2 regions of the Claveliimonas bilis genome follow, and region 2 is predicted to be linked to the other one. Evidence: predicted binding sites of a transcription regulator. Region 2 holds the regulator's gene; the other holds the start of a gene.
The links. The regulator Rex, encoded in region 2, represses fermentation and respiration genes when NADH is low (regulators of the CRP and FNR family bind a similar motif). The targets are predictions, from matches to a motif close to ATTGTTAANTANTTAACAAT.

Region 1 (6,261 bases), 470 kb from region 2:
AATCCGGCAGTTTTCCAGATAGTGGTGTTCTCTTTTCAGCCGGTGCAGATTTTTCATATCTTTCAGTTCTGCACAGGAAAAGGTGCTGTCCGGCGGGATCGCTCCCAGATTGGAGATCAGGCTGGTAGAGGACTTGTCAAGATGGGCCGGAAAACAGATGCCGCCAAAGGAGTCAGCCAGCTTTCCCGTTTCATCAAAAGGGATGTCTGTGGCGCTGATCAGAAGTTTATCCAGGGATCCGGACACTTTGTCATTTTCATCTACGATCAGCTGAGTGCCGAAGATTTCCGGGCGGTTTCTTACGGGAAGAAGATGCTCATACACATAGGCGTCAAAGGAAAGGGCGCGACCGAGGGAGGCAAACAGGAAAAGGACATGGATCTCTTCCGATGTAGTGAGTTCCATGCCGGGAAGGACTGTGATTCCCAGACGTTTGCCAGCCTCTATGGCAGCAGGGCAGTTCCTGCAGGAATTGTGATCCGTAAGTGCAATGACATCCAGATTCTTGACTGCGGCCATGCCGGTGATGTTGGAAGGGGTCATATCGTCATCTCCGCAGGGCGACAGGCAGGAATGGATGTGCAGGTCATAATAGAGCGGGATCATAACAGCTGATGAACCTTCAGCGCGGCTTCAAAGACAGGAAGATCCGTGGAAAATACTGCGATTTCCTGCTCTTTGGCACACTGCATATCGTCCTCTGTAAAAGAGGCCCCTTCCGCAAGGACGATGCAGGATACATCTGCAAGAGAAGCGACAGCCAGGGTGTTCCGGTTGCCAATGACTGTGACCCAGGCGCAGCCGGAAGGCGCTTTCCCCATGGCGACGCTTAAGAGGTCGCAGCAAAATACACGGGTGATCGGCTGTTCGCTTCTCCCCGGATTTTCGGTATGGAATATTCCGGAATTGATAAGATCCTGTACAGAAGCCATTTTTACACATCCTTTCTCTTTAACTCTGCCTCCAGTTTTTTTACATAGTCTTCCAGGTCTTCCCTGGAAATTTCAGATCCGTCTTCAGAAGAAGTAAGATTCCGCGCCGTATAGGAAATTTCCCGGGAGAGATTTCCGATATATTCAAAAAATACATAGATACAGTCGGTTCTGTCTGCCTCGCCCCTTACAATATCTTCGGCCAGAGCACGGCATGTGGGCGCACCGCAGGAGCCGCAGTCCAGGCCGGGGAGCTGTTCTGTCAGCTCTTCTACCATGCCCATCATTTCCAGACTTTCCCGGAATGTCTTCCCAAGCCGGAATACAGGCTCGTATTCCACATAGCTGTCCCAGTGATAATCCACATCGGGATACATGTTGGAGTGGGTGCGGGACACAGGAAGATAGCGGTGCAGCTTCTTCGTCTTTGCAGTGGCAATGTAGGGATTTTCCACCGTCAAAGCGCCGCCGACACAGCCGCCGTTGCAGGCATTCAGTTCCACGAACTTCAGACCGTAAAATTTTTCATCTTCCAGATCGCTCAGGACGCGAAGGACGTTCATAATGCCGTCAGCTGCCAGATAATTGTCTGTGATCAGCCCGGCTGCCTCTCCCCCGCTGTTGCTCCAGCCAATTCCGATACGGCCGGAGGCGGCAAGCGGCTTCAGGCGGGACTCATCGTGGGTCATATGAGTTAAGAGGACGGGGTAAACGTCCTTGATCGCCAATACCTTGTCAATCTGGCTTTTTTCAATGCCAAGAGGTGCTTTGGCATAAGTTACCTTGGAAGGACAGGGAGAAATGAAAAAGATCCCGATATCCGAAGCGGGAAGTCCTGTCTTTTCCATTGCCTTTTTTCTGGCAATCTCGGCTGCGATCTCCACAGGAGGCTTAAGGGGCAGAAGACGGGGGATAAGCGTAGGAAAGCGAACCCGGATCATACGGACAATGGTGGGACAGGCTGTACTGATGAAAGGAGCTTCATCCCGATGCTGTGCAATGTAATTTCTTGTCATTTCCGAAACAAGCTCCGCTGCCGCACTCACTTCAAAAACATCATCAAATCCCATAGAGATCAGGGCATTTAACACAATATCTATGTTTGTCAGATTGTTGAACTGCGCATAGAGGGAAGGGGCGGGGAGAGCCACTGTGTATTTATAATGTGTGATCTCCTCCAGGGAGTCAGATACAGGTATTTTGGCATGGTTGGGGCAGTAGCGGATACACCGTCCGCAGTCCACGCAGAAATCCGGATTTATGGAAGCCTTGCCGTTATGTACCCGTATTGCCTGGGTGGGACAGTATTTGATGCAGTTGATGCAGCCGGTGCAGGCGTCCTTATCCAGTTTTACAGAATTTATAAATTTATCGTTATGATCCAAAGCTGAAGTGCCTCCTTCCTGTCAGTCCTTTTGATGAATCTCTTACATATGGATATCCATGGTGACGGTAGTTCCGCTTCCGATTATGGTGTCGATCTTCATATCGTCAGAATACTTCTTCATATTGGGAAGTCCCATTCCGGCGCCGAAGCCAAGAGAACGAACTTCCTCCGGAGCGGTAGAGTATCCCTGCTGCATGGCTTTTTCCACATCGGGAATGCCGGGGCCGGTGTCGGCAAGGATGATCCGGATGTTGTCATCAGAGACCAGTACTTTGATTGTACCGCCGTTTGCGTGGATCACCATGTTGATCTCTCCTTCATACATGGCAATGGACACTTTGCGGATCACTGTGCTGTCTACACCCATCATTTTCAGCTTATTCTTTACGCTGCTGCTTGCTTCGCCGGCGCGGGTAAAATCATCGCCCGGAACCTGATATTCAAATGTCAGTGTTTTACTCATGCGCACCACCTCCAGGCAGTCCGTGAGTATACAGGATACCGCATGCGCAGAACATGTCCAAAGATGTCTGCAAAATACAGATATCCCTTTCTCCCGCAAGAGCAAGAGCCTCTAAGCCGGGGGATTTTCCCTGGACAAAAATAATGCACGGCATATCCATCATTTCTGCAGTACGTATGACCTGCGGATTGCAAAGGCCGGTGAGAAGGGCGGAATGGGGAGAAGCATAAGCCAGCACATCACTCATCATATCCGAGGCAAAGGCTTCGGAGACAGTGTGGTCAAGCTGTGCTTCGCCCTCCAGAATACGGGCCTTCAGGAGCGATTGGATTTCTCTGATTATCATAGGAACCTCCTGCAAAACAGAATACTAATATGAAACAATTGACTTTAATAAAGTATAGCATTGAGAATATGGCAAATCAATACATTTTGTATAAAATATATAAAAAACGAGGTTAAATATTGTGCATTTATTGACATGATTGTGAAAAAAATAGCTTGAATGTAAACAAATTTAACAAAATATAAGGAAAAAATAAGTGGATATTTAGTATGTACTGTGGTAGAATGTGTTATAAACAATAGTCAGCCTCTATATAGGAGCGCTGGGCAATTTTCAGACAAAATACAAACAAGGGAGGTTCAGAAATGCTTTCTAAGAAAACATCAGTTCCGTTTCGCGGAACTGAAGCACAGGAACAGGCACTGCTGGAAGTGATCCGCGAAATGAAAGATGAAAAAGGTGCGCTTATGCCTATCCTGCAAAAGGCGCAGGATATTTACGGATATCTTCCGATAGAAGTGCAGAAGATCATTTCCAATGAAACGGGAATACCGCTGGAAAAAATTTATGGCGTTGCGACATTTTATTCTCAGTTTACGTTAAGTCCCAAGGGCAGATATAAGATTTCCGTCTGTCTTGGCACGGCATGCTATGTAAAGGGCTCCGGCGACATCTACAATAAGTTGATGGAAAAGCTGGGGATCGTGGGAGGAGAATGTACCCCCGACGGTAAGTTTTCCCTGGATGCGTGCCGTTGTATCGGTGCCTGTGGTCTGGCCCCTGTCATGACCATCAATGACGATGTATATGGCAGGTTAAAAGTAGATGATATTGACGATATTTTGGCAAAGTACGAATAGCCTATGCTGCCGGAAATATCATTGCATGTTCTTGATACGGCGGAAAATTCTGTCCGTGCGGGAGCAGCTTTTGTCGAAATAGAAGTTGCAGTCAGTACTGCAGAAGATTCTCTTAGTATTACCATCAAAGATAACGGATCCGGTATGGACCCTGAACAGGTGCAAAGAGTGACGGATCCCTTTTTTACTACCCGGACAACGCGCAAGGTAGGGCTTGGTGTTCCGTTTTTTAAGCAGGCAGCGGAAATATCAGGAGGGAGCTTTCAGATTACATCCAAGAAAGGGAAAGGGACGGTCCTTACCGCCCGGTTTGTCCTGTCCAGTATTGACAGAATGCCTCTTGGCGATATGAGTATGACTGTACATAATCTGATGGTATACCATGAGGAAGTGGATTTTCGGTATCGTTATGCGTGCGATGGCCGGGAATTTGTCCTCGATACAAGAGAGATGAAAGAAATGTTAGGCGATGTGCCGCTTCATTCCCCGGAAGTTTCCGCATTCATTATGGATTATCTTAAGGAAAATCACAGGGAAGTAAGCGGAGGGAAAAATTTGTAACGGAAAGATCTGAAAAAGAAATGGAGGAAGAGTATGAAATCTCTGGAAGAGTTACGGGCAATTAGAGAGAAAATGCAGGGAAAAGTCGGCTTCCGCTCCGAAGATGCGACACAGACAAGAGTAGTTGTGGGTATGGCAACCTGCGGAATCGCAAGCGGCGCCCGCCCGGTTCTGGCAGCGCTGGCAGATGCTGTACAGGAGGAAGGATTAAATAATATTAACGTAACCCAGACCGGATGCATCGGACTTTGTCAGTATGAGCCGATTGTTGAGGTGATGGAGCCGGGCAAAGAAAAGGTTACTTATGTGAAAATGACGCCGGAAAAGGCAATGGAAGTGTTCCGCCTGCATCTTAAGGGCGGGCAGGTTGTAACAAAATATACGCTTGCAGCGGAAAAAATCAGTAAAGAATAAAAGGAGGTTACATATGTATCGTTCACATGTACTGGTCTGTGGAGGAACCGGATGTACCTCCTCAGGCAGCCAGAGGATCAGAGAGAAACTGGAAGAAGAAATCAGAAAGCAGGGGCTGGAAAATGAAGTTGGCGTTGTGAAAACAGGATGTTTCGGCCTGTGCGCCTTAGGCCCTATTATGATCGTATACCCGGAAGGTTCCTTCTATTCCATGGTAAAGGAGGAAGATATCCCGGAAATTGTATCGGAACATCTGCTGAAAGGAAGAGTTGTAAAACGTCTCCTCTATGATGAGACAGTAAAAGGAACGGAAGTGCTTCCCCTGCAGGAGACAAAGTTTTATAAGAAACAGCACAGAATCGCCCTTAGGAACTGCGGTGTGATCAATCCGGAGAATATTGAAGAATATATCGGTACAAGAGGCTATGAGGCGCTCGGAAAAGTGCTGACAGAGATGAAACCGGAGGATGTGATCCAGATCCTTCTGGACAGCGGACTTAGAGGAAGGGGAGGAGCAGGATTCCCCACAGGTCTGAAATGGAAGTTTGCAGCGGCAAATGAGGCGGATCAGAAATATGTCTGCTGTAATGCAGATGAAGGGGATCCCGGTGCATTCATGGATCGATCTGTACTGGAAGGTGATCCCCATGTTGTACTGGAAGCTATGGCAATTGCAGGATACGCTATCGGAGCATCCCAGGGATATATCTATGTGCGTGCAGAATATCCGATCGCGGTAGAGCGTTTGAACATTGCCATCGGTCAGGCAAGAGAATACGGTCTTCTGGGAAAAGATATTTTCGGAACCGGATTTGATTTTGATATTGAGCTTCGTCTTGGAGCCGGTGCCTTTGTATGCGGCGAAGAGACTGCTCTTATGACATCCATTGAAGGAAACAGAGGGGAGCCTCGTCCCCGTCCGCCGTTCCCGGCGCTGAAAGGATTGTTCCAGAAGCCGACGATCCTTAACAATGTGGAAACTTACGCAAACATTCCGCAGATCATTTTGAACGGACCGGAATGGTTTGCATCTATGGGAACGGAGAAGTCCAAAGGAACAAAAGTTTTTGCCCTCGGCGGTAAAGTAAACAATACGGGACTTGTGGAGATTCCAATGGGAACTACACTCCGGGAGATTGTAGAGGAGATCGGAGGAGGAATCCCGGGAGGCAAGAAATTCAAAGCGGCCCAGACCGGAGGACCGTCCGGCGGCTGTATCCCGGCAGAGCATTTTGATGTTCCTATTGATTACGATAACCTGATCGCCATTGGTTCCATGATGGGATCCGGCGGACTGATCGTTATGGATGAAGATACCTGTATGGTGGATATCGCTAAATTCTTCCTGGAATTTACAG
Region 2 (6,261 bases):
CAGCAGCAGAATCTGAAAGAACGACTTCAGGCTATGTTTGATCTTATGTTGAGGGACAATCAGAAGGCCCGGCACGAAACGGCTGACGGCAGTTACCTTTTTGTTCGCATCGAGGATCCTGACACAGTTAAAGTAAACTCACAGGAATACTTTTATGAGGAGGCTTACGAAAAGGCAGGACAAATGTAAGATAAGAGTGGTGGTAGAATGATATGGAAACTCGGAGAGAGGCTGGAGCAGATTGAGACAGAAACATGGAAGGAGACAAGGCCTCCGGCTGTATTTCTCACTGATTCCAAAAATGCCCGCCGGGATTTGGAATTGGCAGGTATACAGTATGAAAATGAAATACAGACCAACAAGATAGGATTTTGTAAACTGGAAACACAGCAGGAATGCCTGGCGGGTACACTTTGTATCCCCAGGCTTTTGGACGTGCTTGGAAGCAGATACCGCATTTACTTTTTTGTGAATCAAGATCATGTTGTACTTGTAGATGATGAAGATTTTTCTATGAGGCTGATCCGAAGGATCAAAAGAAAAAAGACCCATCAAGGAGAAACAAAGGAACGGTTCATATATAATTTTATTGCTGAATTTATGAGCAGAGATCAGGAAATTTTGATGCAGTATGAGAAAATCCTTATGCGCATGGAAGAAGACGTCATGCAGGGGAAAATTGAAAATTTCCAGAGGGAACTGATGCCGATACGAAGAAAACTTCTGACACTTCGCGGCTATTATGATGAAATGATGGATATGGGAACAGAGCTAGAGGAAAATGAAAATGGATTTTTCGCCAAGAAACAGCTCAAATATTTCGGGACACTTTCCAATCGGGCAGACCGGCTGATGGGGAGGACTGCCCATTTGCTGGAATACGCACAGCAGGTGCGAGATCTGTATCAGGCACAGGTGGATGCAAAACAGAATAGTAATATGCAGTTTCTGACTGTGTTGTCCACCATTTTCTTCCCCCTCACCTTAATTACCGGATGGTACGGTATGAATTTTGAAAATATGCCGGAGCTGAAAAACGGATATCCCGGCGTTATTGCACTAAGTTTGATCGTTATTGTTGTCTGTATTTTAATCTTTAAAAAGAAAAAAATTCTCTGATTTTATTCCTGGGAGGCGAGAGCCTCCCATTTTTCATACAGTTCCTCCAATTCAGCAGCGATGTCGGCTTTTTCTTTTGCAAGTTCCTGACAGCGTATAGAATTGGTATATACTTCCTCCAGCGCCATCAGCTCATCAATCTGTCCGTCTCGTTCCTCCAGAGAAGTTATGCGTTCCTCTGTCTTCTTCAGATCATTCTGTCGTTTCCGTTCCCGTGCCTTTTCTTCTTTTTGCTCCTGCCAGCTTAACTTGGCTTCGGAGGCTGCTTCGGCAGCCGGGGCATTATCACAGGATGGAACTGACGCGTATGCGGCAGTCAATTCCTCCCGCTTTTCCAGATAATAGTCATAATTGCCGATATAGTTGACAAATGTTTTGTTTACAAGTTCCAGGATCCTGGTGGCCGTTTGGTTAATGAAATATCGGTCATGGGACACATAGAGGACGGTGCCTTTGTAATTATTCAGAGCGTTTTCCAGAATTTCTTTGGAGGCGATATCCAGATGGTTGGTAGGCTCATCAAGAATGAGGAAATTTGCTTCCGAAAGCATAAGCTTTGCCAGGGAAACACGTCCCCTCTCTCCGCCGCTTAAATCTCCGATAAGCTTAAAAACATCATCCCCCGTGAAGAGGAAAGCAGCCAGCATATTGCGGATTTCCGTGTTTGTAAGAGAAGGATATGCATCTGAAATTTCTTCAAATATAGTTTTTTCCATATGAAGAACATGATGTTCCTGGTCATAGTATCCGATATGTACGTTTGTCCCAAGTGTAAAGCTTCCGCTGTCAGCAGGCAAAACCCGGTTCAGGATTTTAAGGAGGGTTGTCTTGCCGGTTCCGTTATCTCCGATTACCGCTACATGTTCGCCTCTTTTGATTTCAAAGCTGACATTTTCAAAAAGGGGCTGGGACGGAAAAGATTTGCTTAAGTGATCTACGGAAAGAACATCATTTCCGCTGACACAGGAAGGTTCCAGCACCAGATGGATATCTGTTCTTTGCTCCGCAGGCTTTTCTATGCGTTCCATTTTTTCCAGCATTTTTTCCCGGCTTTCTGCACGCTTGATTGACTTTTCCCTGTTAAAAGAGCGGAGCTTTTCGATCACGGCTTCCTGATGGCGGATCTCCTGCTGCTGATTGAGATACTCTTTCATCCTTGCTTCACGGATTTGCTGCTTTTTACGGGAGTAATCTGTGTAATTGCCAAGGTAGGTCATAATGGAACCCTGTTCAATTTCAATGACCTTTGTTACCACTCTATTGAGAAAATAGCGGTCATGGGAGACGATAAGCACGGCACCGGAATAATTCAGAAGATAAGTTTCCAGCCAGGAGATCGAATTAAGATCCAGATGGTTGGTAGGCTCATCTAAAAGAAGGACATCCGGCTTTGTAAGAAGAAGTTTGCCTAATGCTACACGTGTTTTTTGACCACCGGAAAGAGCGTCTACCGGTTTGGAGAATTCTTCTTCGTCAAAACCAAGCCCCTTGAGTACTCCCACAATTTCACTTTCGTAGGCATAGCCATTTTCACGTTCAAACCGGTCAGACAGACGGTGATAAGTATTCAGACGCTCAGTAAGTTGTTCACCCGCAAGGTTGGGAATTTCCTGTTCAATTCGGCGGATCTCTTTTTCCAGTGATATGATCTCCGCTTTGGCAGTGCGTACTTCTTCGTAAATAGTGTTTCCTCCGGAGAGATTCTGGTGCTGGGAAAGATAGCCAAGAGATTTTCCTTTCGATAAAGTAATGCTGCCGCCGTCAAGTGGCAGTTCTCCCACAATCATTTTCAGTATTGTTGATTTTCCAGCCCCGTTGATCCCAACAAGTGCTGCTTTTTCATATTCTTCTATGTGAAAGGAGCCGTTTTTTACAATGACATCCTCACCAAATGCTTTTTCAATTGAATGACATGCTAGTATCATAAATATATACCTCCGGGACTATTATATCGGTGATTTGTGAAGGTGTCAATTTTCTGCAATTCTTTATATAAAATCTAATATTCCAAAGTTTTCCGAACAAAAATTTGACTTTGAACAAACAATTCTATATAATGTAGACAGAAAAAGATTGGGAAGGTGAAAAGAGTGGAAAGCAGAGAAATTTCGCAGGCAGTCATACGGAGGCTCCCAAGATATTACAGGTATTTAGGAGAACTGCTTGAAAATGGGGTGGAACGTATCTCTTCAAATGATCTGAGTAAGAGAATGCAGGTAACTGCATCCCAGATTCGGCAGGATTTAAATAATTTCGGCGGATTTGGCCAGCAGGGATATGGATATAATGTGAAATATCTTTATACAGAGATAGGAAAGATCCTCGGTTTGGAGGAAGAACATGGAATGATCATCATCGGGGCAGGAAATCTGGGTCATGCTCTGGCGAATCATGCAGGATTTGAAAAGCGGGGATTTGTATTAAAAGGCATTTTTGATGTTAATCCTACTTTAAAGGGAATGACAATTCGTGGAGTGCCTATTTATATGATGGATGAGCTGGAAGATTTTATGAAGAACAGTGATATTGAGATCGGAATCCTCACCATACCTAAGGCAAAGGCAATTGAAGTGGCAAATCAGCTGGTGGACTATGGGATAAAGGCGATTTGGAACTTTGCTCATACAGATCTGAATTTGCCGGATAACGTGATCGTGGAAAATGTACACTTATCGGAAAGTCTGATGAGATTATCCTATAATATCAGCCGTTACAACGAGGAACATAGGGCTGAAAAATAGCGGGGATATGACAGCGTGTGAAGTAAGCGTGTGCGAAAGGACAGGCTTTCTTTACACGCTTTTTCAATAGAAAACTTCGTTTCCTGTTGCGGATTCTTTGTTCTATATAAATAAAAAGGGGGTTGACAGTATGAGATATTTGCCGGATGGAAGACAAATGAAGGCAGCGGATGGGTATACGATACGGGAGAAAAAAATGCCGTCTCTTATCCTGATGGAAAGGGCGGCAAGAACTTTTGTAGAAACGGTATGTGAAACAGATGCAGATCTGTCAGATGTATGTGTTGTATGCGGATCCGGAAATAATGGCGGAGATGGATTTGCTATCGCCAGACTTCTTCTGGAAAGAGGAGCGGGAGTATCAGCCTGTATGGTGGGAAACCCTGATCATTGTACCGAAGAGACAAAGAGGCAGATTCAGCTTTTCCGGGAGGCAGGAGGAACCATAGAGGAAGGTTTTACGGAGAGAAAATGCAGCCTGCTTATCGATGCCATATTCGGGGCAGGGCTTAGCAGGCGTGTGGAAGGGCATTACCTGGAATGTATTCAGGCGATGAACCGGTCTGAGGGGAAAAAAGTGGCAGTAGATGTACCCTCCGGAGTTTCCACATCTACCGGAGAGGTTGTAACCGACGCTTTCCGGGCAGAGCTGACAGTCAGTTTTCAGTGTGAAAAACTTGGCTGTGTACTTTATCCGGGGAAGGAGTTTGCCGGAGAAGTAAAGGTAACGGATATAGGAGTCGATGTCTCAGAGATGCCGGGGGACAGAGATGTAGCCTATGCGCTGGAGCAGGAGGATGCGGCGAAAATGCTGCCGAAGCGCAGAGAGGATTCTCATAAAGGGACTTATGGAAAGGTTCTTATTATCGCCGGAAGCAAAGGAATGGCCGGAGCAGCTTATCTGGGCGCACTGGCGGCCTATAAGACGGGGGCAGGTCTGGTACAGATCTATACGTCAGAGGATAACCGGGCTGTACTGCAGACGCTTCTTCCGGAGGCAATCGTTCGCTGTTATGATTTCTTTGACGAACGGGAACTTTTGCAGCTGCTGAAATGGGCGGATGTGGTGAGTATTGGTTCCGGGCTTGGAACCAGCGACAAATCACGGAGGATTTTACAGGCAACACTGGAAAATGTAGAGGTTCCCTGTGTTGTGGATGCGGACGGATTGAATCTTTTATCTGCGCACAGCCGCTATATGAAAAATCTTGTCCGTGGTCAGTTTATTTTTACTCCCCATATGAAAGAAATGTCCAGGATAACAAGGAAATCAGTGGAAGAACTTCGAAACAGCCGAATGGAAATATTAAAGCAGTTTGCCGGAGAATATGATGTTACATGTGTACTGAAAGATGCGCGCACGTGTATTTTCAGTCCCGGGGAGCATCCTTTTGTGAATTTGTCAGGAAATGCGGCTATGGCAAAGGCAGGAAGCGGAGATGTTCTTGCAGGTGTGATCACAGGTCTTCTTGCACAGAAAATGTCCTGTTTTGATGCAGCGGTCCTGGGTGTTTACCTTCACGGACTGGCAGGAGATGAGGCAAAAAGGGAGAAGGGAAGCTACAGTGTGCTTGCAAGAGACCTGGCGGAAAATATCGGGACTGTTCTGAAAAGACTGGAGGAATGATCGTATGAAAAAATACAGCAGAGTCTGCGCCAGAATAGATTTGGACGCAGTGGAATATAATCTGGATATGATGAAGCAAAACATCAAAGAAGAAACGAAGATGATCGGCGTGATCAAGACGGACGGATATGGCCATGGCGCCGTGCAGATTGCCAGATATGTAATGGAAGAAAAAGATTATATATGGGGATATGCAGTTGCCACTCTGGATGAGGCTGTTCTATTGAAGAAAAATCAGGTGAAGAAGCCGGTTTTGGTTCTGGGCTGTATTTTCCCGGATCAGCGGGATATTATGATAGAGCAGGAAGTACGTATGACCTGCTATACATTGGAAATGGCAGAAGATATTTCCAAGAGGGCACAAAAATTGAATCAAAAGGCATATATCCACATTAAACTGGATACAGGAATGTCCAGGCTGGGCTTTCAGATTACAGAGGAGAGTGTGGAAGAGATCTGCCGGATTGCTTCTTTGCCGAATCTGGTATTGGAGGGCATGTACTCTCATTTTGCCACAGCAGATGAAGCAGATAAGACATTTACAAAAAAGCAGTTAGAGCGCTATCTGTGGATGAAAGAGAAGCTGGAGAAACGGAAGGTCACATTTCCTTATTATCACTGCTCAAACAGTGCGGGTATTATTGATGTAAAGGAAGCCAATATGGATCTTGTCCGTGCGGGAATTTCCACTTATGGGCTTTATCCTTCCAATGAAGTGGAAAAGAAGAATGTTCCCCTGAAGCCGGCGCTTCAGCTGATCAGTCATGTGGCTCA

Region 1: R2J37_RS11665 (NADH-quinone oxidoreductase subunit NuoE family protein) is a predicted target of Rex. The motif match lies at 3,247-3,266, and genes of this name have one in related genera.

What each region holds. Positions count from the first base shown of each region.
Region 1 is NZ_AP027742.1:2,401,253-2,407,513, reverse strand. Features, by position in the region: gene R2J37_RS11690 (PHP domain-containing protein) at 1-606, opposite strand, end outside; gene R2J37_RS11685 (hypothetical protein) at 603-932, opposite strand; gene R2J37_RS11680 ([Fe-Fe] hydrogenase large subunit C-terminal domain-containing protein) at 935-2,317, opposite strand; gene R2J37_RS11675 (ATP-binding protein) at 2,360-2,782, opposite strand; gene R2J37_RS11670 (hypothetical protein) at 2,775-3,128, opposite strand; gene R2J37_RS11665 (NADH-quinone oxidoreductase subunit NuoE family protein) at 3,434-3,928, shown strand; gene R2J37_RS11660 (ATP-binding protein) at 3,932-4,489, shown strand; gene R2J37_RS11655 ((2Fe-2S) ferredoxin domain-containing protein) at 4,523-4,903, shown strand; gene nuoF (NADH-quinone oxidoreductase subunit NuoF) at 4,917-6,261, shown strand, end outside.
Region 2 is NZ_AP027742.1:1,927,077-1,933,337, reverse strand. Features, by position in the region: gene ppk1 (polyphosphate kinase 1) at 1-189, shown strand, start outside; gene R2J37_RS09555 (magnesium transporter CorA family protein) at 208-1,119, shown strand; gene abc-f (ribosomal protection-like ABC-F family protein) at 1,122-3,044, opposite strand; gene R2J37_RS09545 (redox-sensing transcriptional repressor Rex) at 3,210-3,860, shown strand; gene R2J37_RS09540 (NAD(P)H-hydrate dehydratase) at 3,991-5,487, shown strand; gene alr (alanine racemase) at 5,492-6,261, shown strand, end outside.